DNA from 3 places in the Bradyrhizobium sp. 45 genome. Region 2 is predicted to be linked to each of the others. Evidence: predicted binding sites of a transcription regulator. Region 2 holds the regulator's gene; each other region holds the start of a gene.
The links. The regulator LexA, encoded in region 2, represses DNA repair genes until DNA is damaged. The targets are predictions, from matches to a motif close to TGTTCNNNNTGTGTTCNG.
Positions count from the first base shown of each region.

Region 1: recA (recombinase RecA) is a predicted target of LexA. The motif match lies at 1,447-1,464, and genes of this name have one in related genera.
Region 3: IVB42_RS27675 (UvrD-helicase domain-containing protein) is a predicted target of LexA. The motif match lies at 2,331-2,348, and genes of this name have one in related genera.

Region 1 is NZ_JADPIX010000109.1:123,627-128,138, forward strand. Features, by position in the region: gene IVB42_RS18160 (hypothetical protein) at 1-180, opposite strand, end outside; gene recA (recombinase RecA) at 284-1,372, opposite strand; gene IVB42_RS18170 (hypothetical protein) at 1,636-1,803, shown strand; gene IVB42_RS18175 (DUF2798 domain-containing protein) at 2,442-2,699, opposite strand; gene IVB42_RS18180 (hypothetical protein) at 2,996-3,184, shown strand; gene IVB42_RS18185 (hypothetical protein) at 3,325-3,558, shown strand; gene IVB42_RS18190 (hypothetical protein) at 3,568-3,822, opposite strand; gene IVB42_RS18195 (hypothetical protein) at 3,929-4,240, opposite strand.
Region 2 is NZ_JADPIX010000100.1:136,738-141,249, forward strand. Features, by position in the region: gene IVB42_RS15585 (alpha-hydroxy acid oxidase) at 1-111, shown strand, start outside; gene IVB42_RS15590 (HAD family phosphatase) at 126-752, shown strand; gene IVB42_RS15595 (hypothetical protein) at 920-1,111, shown strand; gene glp (gephyrin-like molybdotransferase Glp) at 1,350-2,561, shown strand; gene lexA (transcriptional repressor LexA) at 2,738-3,439, shown strand; gene IVB42_RS15610 (hypothetical protein) at 3,933-4,367, shown strand; partial or broken gene IVB42_RS15615 (ComEC/Rec2 family competence protein) at 4,506-4,512, opposite strand, start outside.
Region 3 is NZ_JADPIX010000122.1:1,516,578-1,521,089, reverse strand. Features, by position in the region: gene IVB42_RS27695 (hypothetical protein) at 1-23, opposite strand, end outside; gene IVB42_RS27690 (FAD-linked oxidase C-terminal domain-containing protein) at 74-1,498, opposite strand; gene IVB42_RS27685 (thioesterase family protein) at 1,586-2,092, shown strand; gene IVB42_RS27680 (DUF1328 domain-containing protein) at 2,098-2,271, opposite strand; gene IVB42_RS27675 (UvrD-helicase domain-containing protein) at 2,513-4,512, shown strand, end outside.

The DNA of each region.
Region 1 (4,512 bases), on a different contig from region 2:
ATCAGACCAATGATCACCAGGCCCGAGATTCGCCGAACGCGGCGCGAAATAGGCTGCGAGCTTCTCGGGCGAGGGCAGCGGTCCCCACTCAAAGTGAAACGAGGATGAGATGACAAGCTCCGCCAACCCGGATCGTGCGAGCTGGCCTCCGGACGAACTGGTCAAGATCAGACGCTTCATCGCACCACCCGGTGCCCCCACGCCAAACGAAACAGGCGCCGAAGACGTCGGCAACTCAACGTCCTCAGCGCCCGCTCCTCGCGAAAAACTTTACTGTTGAAGCTTACTCGTCCGCCGGCTCCTCGCCGTCGGCGTCACGCTCGGGGCTGCCGGCCAGAATCTGCTCGGCGATCAGGCCGGAGTTCTGGCGGATCGAGGTCTCGATCTTGGCGGTGATGTCGGGGTTGGCCTTCAGGAACGCTTTCGAATTCTCGCGGCCCTGGCCAAGACGCTGGCTGTCGTAGGAGAACCATGCGCCGGATTTTTCGACGATGCCGGCCTTGACGCCGAGATCGAGGATCTCGCCCATCTTGGAGACGCCCTCGCCGTACATGATGTCGAACTCGACCTGCTTGAACGGCGGCGCCAGCTTGTTCTTGACGACCTTGACGCGCGTGGTGTTGCCGACCACTTCGTCACGCTCCTTGATCGCGCCGATGCGGCGGATGTCGAGGCGGACGGAAGCATAGAATTTCAGCGCGTTGCCGCCGGTGGTGGTCTCCGGCGAGCCGTACATCACGCCGATCTTCATGCGGATCTGGTTGATGAAGATCACCATGGTATTGGACTTGTTGATGGACGCCGTCAGCTTGCGCAGCGCCTGGCTCATCAGACGCGCCTGCAGACCCGGCAGCGCATCGCCCATCTCGCCCTCGAGCTCGGCCTTCGGCACCAGCGCCGCGACCGAATCGATCACCAGCACGTCGACCGCGCCGGAGCGCACCAGCGTGTCGCAGATTTCCAGCGCCTGCTCGCCGGTGTCCGGCTGGGAGATCAGGAGCTCGTCGATATTGACGCCCAGCTTGCGCGCATAGACCGGGTCGAGCGCGTGCTCGGCGTCGATGAAGGCGCAGATGCCGCCCTTCTTCTGCCCTTCCGCCACCGTGTGCAGCGCCAGCGTGGTCTTGCCCGAGGATTCCGGCCCGTAGATCTCCACGACGCGCCCCTTCGGCAGGCCGCCGATCCCGAGCGCGATATCGAGCCCCAACGAGCCCGAAGAGACCGCCTCGACATCCATCGAACGGTCGTTCTTGCCGAGCTTCATCACCGAGCCCTTGCCGAACTGACGCTCGATCTGGGAGAGCGCGGCGGCGAGAGCTTTACTCTTGTCCATGGAGGATCCTTCGACGATACGCAAGGCAGTGGTGGACATCGGGTCGTGCTCCTTATGACGAGGATTCGCGTGAGGGACAAACGATTGGCGAGGCGGCGCGGCGATAAAAACAATGTACCCTATTTGTTCTAGGTTCGCAATATGTTCTTTTGGGAATTTGCACGCTCTGGCTGACGCGCATCAAAGACGGATGACCCGCACACCGTCAGAATTCCGTCATCCTGCGGCACGAACCTTTCGCGGTCTGCGGCCTTCTCCTGGATGGACTCTTGGATGGGACCGCAACTGAGGGGACTTCAGTCATGACGGACAACACGCATCACGATACGACCCGGCGCACTCCGCTGCTGGAGGCGGCGCGGGAGGAGCTGAGCAAGTTCGAGCGCAAGGAAAACGAGTTCCGCAAGAAAGACCGCGAAGAGCGTGCCGCCGAACTCCGTTTGCCGCTGGACGCGATCAAGGTTCATTAGGCCGCTGGGACCGCGCTGGCGACGGTGCCGGAGCGGCAGCCCGTTGATCTCAGGGAATCGGCACGGGTATCGGGATTCGGATGGCCGTGAAAGGCGAATCCGAGCCGATATGGTATCTAAATACTACCAGTAAGCCATTGATTGGGCGGGGAAATTTGTAGGCACGCTACTGTGCATGGGGTTGTTTTCGCGATTTTTGAAAGGCGCGCACGGGCCTTTCCACCCTCGGAGCCATCTCCCGCACCCAACAGCGCCTACAGCAGAACCAGCAACCCGATGCCGATCACCAGCACGACGAAGCCAGCCGCCGTCGCGGCGGCGAATGACCGCTCTACGTTGTCCATGATGCCACCCCGTTGCCGGCACGCCACGTTTCCCCCATGGCAGCACCGTCGCCGCGAAATCTCGCCTGCGGTTGTGTCCTGAGTTGTGCGAACGGATGTCGAAATTGGGACCGGTGCGGGGCCAGTCTGCGGCCCCCGCGCTCCGGCTTTTGCTGCCACCGTCGGGCCTTGTCAGGCTGTCGTAAGCTGAGCCGGCTAGGGTCGCCCGGCTATGGTGTTGCAGCCCAGCACCTCAGCCTCCAATAACCTTCTCCCCGCTTGGTTCTCCCAAGCGGGGTTTTTTCATTCCGATTTTCATGCCGGCCGGCCGGTTTGCGAACCGCCCTCCTCCTGCGTCAGCCGCAGCGAGAAGGCGCGGATCGCCGGCGCTGCGAGCAGCACTATCGGCAGCATCGCCGCCCATGCGATCAGCCACGACACCATCCAGTGCGCCAGGAAGTCCAGCGCGTTCCCTGCGGGAAAGCTGGCGATGCCCGCGGCGATCAGCGAGGTCAGTCCCGACTGGATGATTCCGAACACGAAATGAGAATAGCGGCGGGGAATGCCCGGCATGACGCGTCCATGTTGCTTAGCCGCATCGGGCCAAGCAAGGCACATGCCGCCGCGTTCCGGAAGGTGCCCTTACCCATCCCAGGAACTCTGTTCTTGGCCGGAGAACCACGGGCATGAGGTCGCGCCGCCGCTGGGCGGCCGGCGTCTTTCGAATTTCGATTTCGTATGTTCCAGAGCGCGTGCGTTTGCGCGATAGCCGTGAGCGATCCGGGGCTTACCGACAGGTTTGGCTTTCTTGGAATATTATGCCGCCCAGCATGTTCTCAGTGATGGAAGTGAATCGTGGGAGATGGCCCATGAATCACGGGGGCATCGAGTTCACCGTCGCCAAGACGGCAATTCCCGGCATTTGGCAGTGGCAGTTCCGGATCGGCGAGCAGATCAAGACCGGCAAGACTGAGACCAAGATCGATCTCTTGGCGATCCGACGGGTGCAGCTGCGCATCGATCGGGAGCTGAAGGCGATCGGACGCGACACGGCCTGAGCCGTCGGACCGAGATCGGTGGGCTGGCGTCCATGGGGCTATTCCGTAGCCGACCGGAATTGATCTGCCGACGGTTTGGGATTGGACTGCCGGGATTATGGCCGTGGGGACGGAGCCATCAGGCGCGATCGGTGCGAACCATGCCGCTCTACTTCTTTCGAATCCGGAACGGCCGCTATTCCGGCTGTGCCGACCAGGCGTCGGAATTTGCCGATCGCGATCTGGCTTGGAAGGAGATGACCAGCGTCTGCGCCGACATGGCCGCCGGCATCGCCCGCAAGCTCCAGGAAAATTCCGAATGGAATATGGAGTTGCTGGACGAGGCCAAGGAGCCCGTATTCCGGATCCGCATCACATCCGAAACCTTCGAATAGGGGCCGGCCCTAATCCGCGCTGGGCAGCCGCCGCATCGTGAATTCGATGTCGCCGCCGGGCAGCTCGCGCCAGGTCTCGACCGCGCTCATATAGCCGGCCTTGGGGTAGCGGGCGAAGAAAGCCTGCGCCCTCTCCCGTGCCGCCGCGCGCGGCAGCGTGAAGGTCTCGCGCAGATAGCCGTCGCCGGCCGTCGGGCCGGGCTTGCCGCCCATTTTTCGCCGGCGCGCCATCCGCTCGGCGAGATCCCGCGGACGATCGGCCATGTTCTGCTCTCCTCGACGCGATACACTCCCGCGCAATGTAGGAAGCAGGCCGATCAAAGAGGAGTCCCGGCCGGAGGCATTCAACCGCCGCCGCTCGGGCGGAAGGTCAATTGGCAGTCGTGCCGGACTTCTTCTTCGGCGCACCGGTTGCGGCCGACGCCTTTGGCGCCGCCGACGGCTTCGGCGGGTCGGAGCGCATGCCACCCCAGGGATCGTTGGACGCCTTGGAGTCTGGAATCTTCTTCAGCGTTTCCTTGTAAGCCCTGTCACGCTCGGCCTCAGCGGCCTTCTCCTCGGGGGTCTTGCCAGGCCCCTCCTGCAGCAAATTGAGATTGGGCATTTGCGCATAAGCCGGTCCCGCCAGCACGGTCGGTCCCGCCAGAACAGCCAGCACCGCGGCCATACGGAAAAGCTTCATCATTGACTCCTTGATCATCCATGGCGGCGCGGGTCGCCCGCGCCTTGTCACCCCTGCCACAACCGCAGGGGCCGCTCGGCCCGCTAGAGCCGGTCCGATCTGCACGATTTCGGCGCGTGGAGCCAGTCGTCCCAGATCGGGCCGCACTTGGTGCACCCGTTCAGCAACAGGCCGAGCCCGGCCAGACAAAATACGAGGACATACCTACGCAACATCACCCACCCATACCCACTCCATGGCATCATACCGGGCGAAGTCAGGCATTTTCAAGC
Region 2 (4,512 bases):
ACCTCGTTCGCCGAGGTCAACAAATCCTGCCTGCACCAGGCGACCGCAACCAACGCGCCGAGTGTGTTCAGCGCGTTTCCGCTGTTCGACCACGAGCCGTATCGATACTGAGTGAAAGGACGCAGGTGACATCGCTCTCTCCCGGCAGCGCGGATGCGCTCCTGTTCGATCTCGGCCGCGTCGTGCTCGATATCGATTTCTCCAAGGCGATCGCCTGCTGGGCGGGACATGCCGGCTGCAAGCCCGAAGCCATCGTCGCGCGCTATGTGCGGGACAGCGAAGCCTATCGGTTGCACGAGATGGGGAAGATCAGCGATGAGGACTATTTCGCCTCATTGCGAGCCTCGCTCGGAATCGGCATTTCGGATGCGCAGTTCCTGGAAGGCTGGAACGCGATTTTCGCCGGCGAAATGCCTGACATCGCCGAGCTGCTGCCGCGCGCAGCGAAACAGATGCCGCTCTATGCTTTCTCCAACACCAACCGGCCGCACGTGGACCATTTCTCGAGGGAATATGCCGACCTCCTCGGCCATTTCCGCGAGCTGTATTTGTCGTCCAGCATCGGCCTGCGCAAACCGGATGCGGAGGCCTTCGACCACGTCGTTGCGGCGATCGGCGTGCCCGCCGGGCGCATCGTGTTCTTCGACGATCTTGCCGAAAACATCGAGGGAGCGCGCGCGCGCGGCTTGACGGCGGTGCATGTGACCTCGCCGCGTGACGTCGGGAACGCATTGAAGGCATTGGGCATTTGACGACGGTCCGTTGTCGCGAAACCCACGACGGCACGGCCCGACGGACCAATTTTGAAAAATTGAGGAACCGGATCACTTTGTACATTTTTATACAGAGTTCCGGGAACGGAATACCGCCTTCCGGACTCTTAGAGTCCGTCGGGACTTCTACGGACGGATGCATCATCGTGCTGGGCAAAACCTACCTCACCAAGCAGGCCTCTCTTCTTCTTGAATTCGCGAGGACAACTTCAGATTCGGACCTTTCCGCCAAGCTTGTGAGCAAGGCCGCCGACCTGAAATCCCAAGCCGACCCGCTGCCCGACAAGGATCAGGGATCCAAGGCGCCCGACGTAACTCCCGGGCAGGCAGGGAGCTGATCGATTCAGGCCATGGCGCGTTCTCGCCTTGCCATGATTTTCGTCGCTTCCATGACCACTCTCCTGCCGATCTGTGACCTCCTTCGGATCATGCCGCGACGCGCTTGATCCTGCCTTCCGGAACAATGTGAAGGGGCGGGATGACTGTGCCTGCTCAGCCGCTTTTGCCTCTGCGCCTGCGCTCGGCTAGAAGACGTGCGGAACATTCGCCCGAACGTGCCGAGCAGGAGTTTTCGCCGTGGCCTTGATGCCGGTTTCTGACGCGCTTGCCGCGGTGCTGGCGGGTGCAGAGCCGCTGCCGGAAGAAATGATTTCCCTCGACGAGGCCTACCATCGCGTGCTCGCGCGTGACGTCGTGGCGCGGCGCACGCAGCCGCCGCAAGCGATGTCGGCGATGGACGGCTACGCGGTGCGCGCGGCCGACGCCGCGACGATCGATTCGGAGCTCACCGTCATCGGCGAAGTCGCAGCGGGCCGACCGTTCGAGGGGACGGTCGGAGCCGGCGAGGCCGTGCGGATCTTCACCGGCGGCGTCGTTCCCTTTGGCGCGGACGCCGTCGTGATCCAGGAGGACACGGTCGCCGCCGGCAAGCGCATCACGATCAAGGAAGCCGCGATCGCCGGCCGGCACATCCGCCCCGCCGGCGTCGATTTCCGCGAGGGCGACGTGCTCCTGCGCAAGGGAAGCCGTCTGACCGAGCGAGACCTCGCGCTCGCCGCCGGGATGAATCATCCGCACCTTGCCGTTGTCAGGCGTCCGAAGGTCGCGATTCTCGCCACCGGCGACGAGCTGGTGATGCCGGGCACCACGCCCGGCCACGGCCAGATCGTCTATTCCAACGGCTACGCCCTGCACGCGCTCGCCCGCAGCGAGGGCGCCGAGACCATCGACCTCGGTATTGCCGCCGACACGCTCGAGGCCACCACCGCCGGCATCCGCCGCGCCCGCGAGAGCGGCGCCGACGTCCTGATCACGACCGGCGGCGCATCGGTCGGCGACCACGATCTGGTCCAGCAGGCACTGCGGGACGAAGGCATCGCGATGGCGTTCTGGAAGATCGCGATGCGGCCAGGCAAGCCGATGATGCACGGGCGACTCGGCGCAATGGGTGTGATCGGCCTGCCGGGCAATCCCGTATCGTCCTACGTGTGCGCTTTCCTGTTCATGGTGCCGCTGATTCGCGCCCTGTCGGGCCGTTCAGTGATTCACCATCGCCATGAACGCGCCGTGCTCGGCCGCGACGTCGGCGCCAACGACCAGCGCGAGGACTATCTGCGCGCGCATCTTGAGGAGCGTGACGATGGCACACGCGTCGTTGTTCCCGTCAATCATCAGGACTCTTCGCTGCTTGCGAATCTCGCTGCAGCACAGGTACTTCTCGTCCGCGCACCATTCGCGCCGAAGGCCGAAGCCGGCACGGCTTGCGAAGTGTTGCGGCTCCCCGTCTGAGCGCCCCCGCAACGCGCGTTCCGCGCACTTTGCTCTGTTCACGGTAAATTAAGCAGTTGCGGAACATGTATCGAACATATAGTGTCTGTTCATGATTTGTTTCGAGCATGCAGCGGCTTATGGCCGAATTCAGCGTCTCGGAATCGGACGACATCAACCGGGGGACTTTGGTCGAGATGTTAACGCGCAAACAATACGAGCTTCTGCGGTTCATCAGTGAACGTCTGAAGGAAAGCGGCGTGCCGCCCTCCTTCGACGAGATGAAGGATGCGCTCGATCTGCGCTCGAAGTCGGGCATCCATCGCCTGATCACGGCGCTCGAGGAGCGTGGCTTCATCCGACGCCTGCCCAACCGCGCCCGTGCGATTGAAGTCATCAAGCTGCCGGAGCTCCAGGCAGCCGCTGGCAGCCGCCGCGGCTTCACGCCGAGCGTCATCGAGGGCAATCTCGGCAAGGTGCGTGCGAGCGCGAGCCTGCCCGCTGACGAGGGCGAACGTCCCGTCGCGGTGCCGGTGATGGGCCGCATCGCGGCCGGCACGCCGATCGAGGCGTTGCAGACCCGCAGCCATACTATCAGCGTACCGCCTGACATGCTCGGCTCGGGCGAGCATTACGCGCTGGAAGTGCGCGGCGACTCGATGGTCGAAGCCGGCATTCTCGACGGCGACATGGCCCTGATCCAGCGCAACGAGAGCGCCGATACCGGCGACATCGTGGTGGCGCTGATCGACGACGAGGAAGCGACGCTGAAGCGCTTCCGCCGTCGCGGCGCCTCGATCGCGCTCGAGCCCGCCAACGCGGCCTATGAGGTCCGCATCCTGCCGCCCAACCGGGTGAAGATTCAGGGCAAGCTGATCGGGCTTTACCGGAAGTACTGATACCGGGAGTCTTTCTATCGGCAGTACTTCATATCGGAAGCACTTCATGCCGGAGGTGCTTGGCGCCTCGCGCGCTTCCGATCGGCATCGCCGGTCAGAGATTGGAGCGGATCATCGTCCGCTCCGGCTGGATAGCCTTTCTGGTTCTGCACAGACTATCCGGCCCCTCCTCCAACGCTGGCTCCTCGCCACGCCGACGAAGCAGCACCGCTTCAAGCAGCACCGCTTCGCGGCTCGGTTGTTCGAGGAAACAGCGACCAGCGGTCAAGTTCGGCCGTTGCAGCCAAGTTGGCAATGTTCGCGTACGCGCCTCCCGAATGCATCGCGGCGAGCTTTGTTCCTATTGAATTCGGGAAAGATAATGTGATCGCGGCTTGCGGAAGCCAGCCGCAGATTTGCCCACAACCAAGCACAGCGTTCGTGCTTCCACTCTGATAGAGGCCTGCGCCTCGATAAGAGACGCGGGTTGCTATCCCAGCATGAGGAGCACCCGATGTGTGACTACAGCCTACATGCCGTCGCGTCGCGCCCCGCCGAAGTCGGCGAGACGATCGTCACGACAAGCTTCCGCGGCACCTCGACGCGCGGCTTCGCCTCTGCAGCCGATCCGTCCGTCGCCGTCTGCCTGCTGCCGGGGACGGAGCTCGCCTTCGCCGACGACGTCCGCTACGACAATCGCTGGATCTGGACGCGCACCATCAATTCCCGCGTCGGCAAGTTCGGCAAGATCGATCCGCACGTTCCCGACCGCCATCATGATGCGATCGAATTCCCCGACGGCAAATACGTGCTGGTGACGCAGCTCGTCGAAGGCCAGCGCGCGACGGTGCTGCAACTGCCGGTGACTCAGTCGGTCACCGAGCGCGAGCACAAGGCGCAGATCACCGCCGACAGGCAGCCGACCGTCACGCACCTGCCGATCGGCTGACAGAGCCGCCCTCCGGCTACGAGGTCGGAGGTCAGGATTGAATCGCCATCGCCGGCCGTGGCCGGCGAGATGGTGTGGTTTGCGCCCCGCGAATCCGAACGGACGCACCGAACCACTGCGTTGCTCCGCACCATCAGATCAATCG
Region 3 (4,512 bases), on a different contig from region 2:
GTCTTGCGCGCGAACCACTGCATTGCCTGCTCCGTGGTGAGGGAGCGAGCATAAACGGCGGCCACGCCGCGCGCTACGCCTCCGGTACGATCTTCCCGGGATTGAAGATGTTCTGCGGATCGAGCGCCTTTTTCAGCGCCCGCATCGCGTCGATCGCCTCGGGGCCGAGCTCCGCCTTGAGGTATTTCTGCTTGCCCTGACCGATGCCGTGCTCGCCGGTGCAGGTGCCGTCCATCGCCTGCGCGCGCTCGACCAGCCGATGCATGAACTCCTCGCCGCGCGCCATCTCGTCGGCATCGTTGGTGTCGCAGACCAGCGAGCAGTGGAAATTGCCGTCGCCGACATGGCCGACGATCGGCGACAACAGGTTGAGGCGCTTGAGATCTTCCTCGGTCTCGCCGACGCATTCGGCAAGCCGCGAGATCGGCACGCAGACGTCGGTCGCGACCACCCCGATGCTGTCGCCGGGCCGCAGCGCTTTCACCGACCAATAGGCGTCGTGCCGCGCCTGCCACAGCTTTGTGCGATCCTCCGGCTTGGTGGTCCAGGAGAAGTCGCCGCCGCCGCAATCCCTGGCGATCTCGCCGAAGGCCTTGGACTGTTCGGCGACCTCGATCTCGCTGCCGTGGAATTCCATCAGCAGCAGCGGCGTTTCGGGCAGGGTCAACTTCGAATAGGCGTTGCAGGCCCGCACCTGCGCGGCGTTGAGCAGCTCGATGCGCGCCACGGGAATGCCGGTCTGGATCGCCAGGATCACGGCCTGACACGCCCCGTGCACGGTCTCGAACGACACCGCTCCGGCCGCGATCGTATCGGGGATGCCGCGCAGGCGGATGGTCAGCTCCGAGATGATGCCGAGCGTGCCCTCGGCGCCGACGAACAGATGCGTCAGGTCGTAGCCGGCGGATGATTTCTTCGCACGCGTGCCGGTCGTGATGATCTCGCCGTCGCCGCGGACCACTTTCAGCGCCAGCACACTGTCGCGCATGGTGCCGTAGCGCACCGCATTGGTGCCGGAAGCGCGGGTCGAGGCCATGCCACCGAGGGAAGCGTCCGCGCCGGGGTCGATCGGGAAGAACAGGCCCTGGTCGCGCAGATGCTCGTTGAGCGCCTTGCGGGTCACCCCGGGCTGGATCACGCAGTCGAGGTCCTCGGCATGCACCGCGAGCACCTTGTTCATGTCGCGCAGGTCGATGCAAATTCCGCCGGCGGGTGCGTTGACCTGGCCCTCGAGCGAGGTGCCGGTGCCGAAGGCGATGACAGGCACGCCGTTTTTCGCGCAGATCCGCACCACGTCCTGGATGTCGGCAGTCTCCTGCGCCATCACCACGCCGTTCGGCGGCTGGTTCACGATCCATGTGGTGGTATGGCCGTGCTGCTCGCGGACGGCTTGCGAGGTGATGAGGCGGTTGCCGAACCGCGCGGCAAGTTGCTCCAGCGCGCTCGCGAGGGCTTTCGGCGCCGGCCGCGGCGGATTATTGGTGATGGTCGTACCCACGGACGTTCCTCCCGACGAGACGAACCGTGGCAAAGGACATCTCACCGGTCAAGTCAAGCGACCGGACGCATAGCTGGGGAAGGACACATGCCGGAGACTGCTGCCACAACGATCGAGGGCGTGCCGTTCCGCTCGTCAATCATGCAGATCGAGCCGCAATGGATCGACTACAACGGCCACCTCAACATGGCCTATTACAACGTGATGTTCGACCGCGCGATCGACCAGATGTGGCTGACGCTCGGGATCGGACCGGGCTACATGAAGGAGCGCGGCGGCTCGACCTTCACCGCCGAATGCCACGTGCGGTATTTGCGCGAAATCCACCTCGACGATCTCGTGCAGGTCTCGGTCTGGCTGCTGGAAGCCGACGACAAGCGGCTGCACACCTTCCAGGAGCTGCGGCACGCGACCGAAGGATGGCTGTCCGCCACATCGGAAAACATGTCGCTTCACATCGACATGGGCTCACGAAAGGTGGCGGCTTTTCCCCCAGACATCCGTGAGCGCATCGCAGCGGTGGTCAAGGCCCACAGCGCCGTCCCGCGGCCCGAGGGCATCGGCCGGAACGTGGCGATGCCCTCGAAGCGGTAAGCGCGCTAAACCCTGTTACGACCCCGTGCCAGTCCGACAACGGCCGAGACCAGGAACAACACGACTGCGATGAAGAAGATGATCTTGGCGATTTCGATCGACGCGCCGGCGAGGCCGCCAAAGCCCAGGATACCGGCGATCAGGGCGATAACCAGAAACGTAACTACCCAGCTAAGCATGATCCGAACCTCTGTTTCGATGTCTGTCTGCGATCGGCGCGGCTGACGCGCCTCACTTGCAGAACCAATCGCCAACTCGGAACAATGGTTCCGGGCCGCTGAAGCCGGAAATTCGCCTGACCGACAGGAACAAATTGGCTTTCGGCGCACGTGGAAAACCCCTGTCCGCGGCCCCATATAGGGACCAATCCCTGTTAAGAAGGCTCCCCTTTCACCACCCCGCGGTGCCAACGTGGGGCAAATGATTCGCATGACCGAGCCGAGCAAGATCACGTCCCAGAGCGTCCCCGACCACCAGCCCGCAGCCGGCGGCATCGCCGCGCGTGCGCGCGCCTCGGTAGGCCCGCAATACCTGTCCGGGCTCAATCCGGAGCAGCGCGAGGCTGTGGAGACGCTGGACGGGCCGGTTCTGGTGCTGGCCGGCGCCGGCACCGGCAAGACCCGCGTGCTGACCACGCGCATCGCCCACATCCTGAGCCAGGGCCGCGCCCGCCCATCCGAAATCCTGTCGGTGACCTTCACCAACAAGGCCGCGCGCGAAATGAAACATCGGCTCGGTCAGATGCTCGGCCATGCCGTCGAAGGCATGCCGTGGCTCGGCACCTTCCACTCCATCGGCGGGCGCATCCTGCGCACCCACGCCGAGCTGGCGCAGCTCAAGTCGAACTTCACCGTGCTCGACGTCGACGATCAGGTCCGACTGCTCAAGCAGCTTCTGCAAGCCGACAATATCGACGACAAGCGCTGGCCGGCGCGCATGCTGGCCGGGCTGATCGACGGCTGGAAGAACCGCGGCCTGACGCCGTCGCAGGTGCCGTCGGGCGAAGCCGCCGTGTTCGCCAACGGCAAGGGCGGCAAGCTCTATGCGAGCTACCAGGAGCGGCTGAAGATCCTGAACGCCGCCGATTTCGGCGATCTGCTGCTCGAGGACATCCGCATCTTCCGCGAGCACCCGGATATCCTGCGGCAGTACCAGCAGCGCTTCAAATTCATCCTGGTCGATGAGTATCAAGACACCAACGTCGCTCAATATCTGTGGCTGCGGCTGCTGTCCCAAGCGCCGACTTCTTTTGCCTCTCCCCGCGTGCGGGGAGAGGTCGGATCGCCCGGCAGCGCAATTGCGCGCCCGAGCGATCCGGGTGAGGGGGACTCTCAGCAAGCTGAGCTCGTGGAGGCAGCCCCTCATCCTGACCTTCTCAGCGTGAGCGAAGCTCGTCGCGACCCCGCAAGCGGGGAGAAGGAGCAGACGCGCCACGTCAAAAACATCTGCTGCGTCGGCGACGACGACCAGTCGATCTATGGCTGGCGCGGCGCGGAGGTCGACAACATCCTGCGCTTCGACCATGATTTCCCCGGCGCCAAGGTCATCCGCCTCGAGCGCAACTACCGCTCGACGGGCCACATCCTCGCCGCCGCCTCGCACCTGATCGCCCACAACGAGGGCCGGCTCGGCAAGACGCTGCGCACCGAGGACCAGGACGGCGAGAAGGTCACGGTAACAGGCTCTTGGGATTCGGAAGAGGAAGCCCGCGGCATCGGCGAGGAGATCGAGCAGATCCAGCGCCAGGGCGACAAGCTCAACGAGATCGCGATTCTGGTGCGCGCCTCCTACCAGATGCGCGAGTTCGAGGACCGCTTCGTCACGCTCGGCCTGCCCTATCGCGTCATCGGCGGCCCGCGCTTCTACGAGCGCGCCGAGATCCGCGATGCGCTGGCTTATCTCCGCGTCATCAATTCACCGGCCGACGATCTCGCCTTCGAGCGCATCGTCAACACGCCCAAGCGCGGCCTGGGCGATGCCACCGTGCAGATGCTGCACGATCACGCCCGCAAGCGCCGCATCCCGCTGTTCGAGGCGGCGCGCGCGGTGGTCGAGACCGATGAGCTGAAGCCGAAGGCGCGCGGCTCCTTGCGCGACGTCGTCGCCCAGTTCGACCGCTGGCGCGCCCAGCGCGAGGTCACCTCGCACACCGAGCTCGCCGAGATCGTGCTCGACGAGAGCGGCTACACCGAGATGTGGCAGAAGGACCGTTCGGCGGACGCCGCGGGTCGGCTCGAAAACCTCAAGGAGCTGGTGCGCTCGATGGAGGAGTTCGAGAACCTGCAAGGGTTTTTGGAGCACATCTCACTGGTGATGGACCGCGACAGCGGCGCCGACGAGGACGCGGTGTCGCTGATGACGCTGCATTCGGCCAAGGGGCTGGAATTCGACAACGTGTTCCTGCCCGGCTGGGAGGAAGG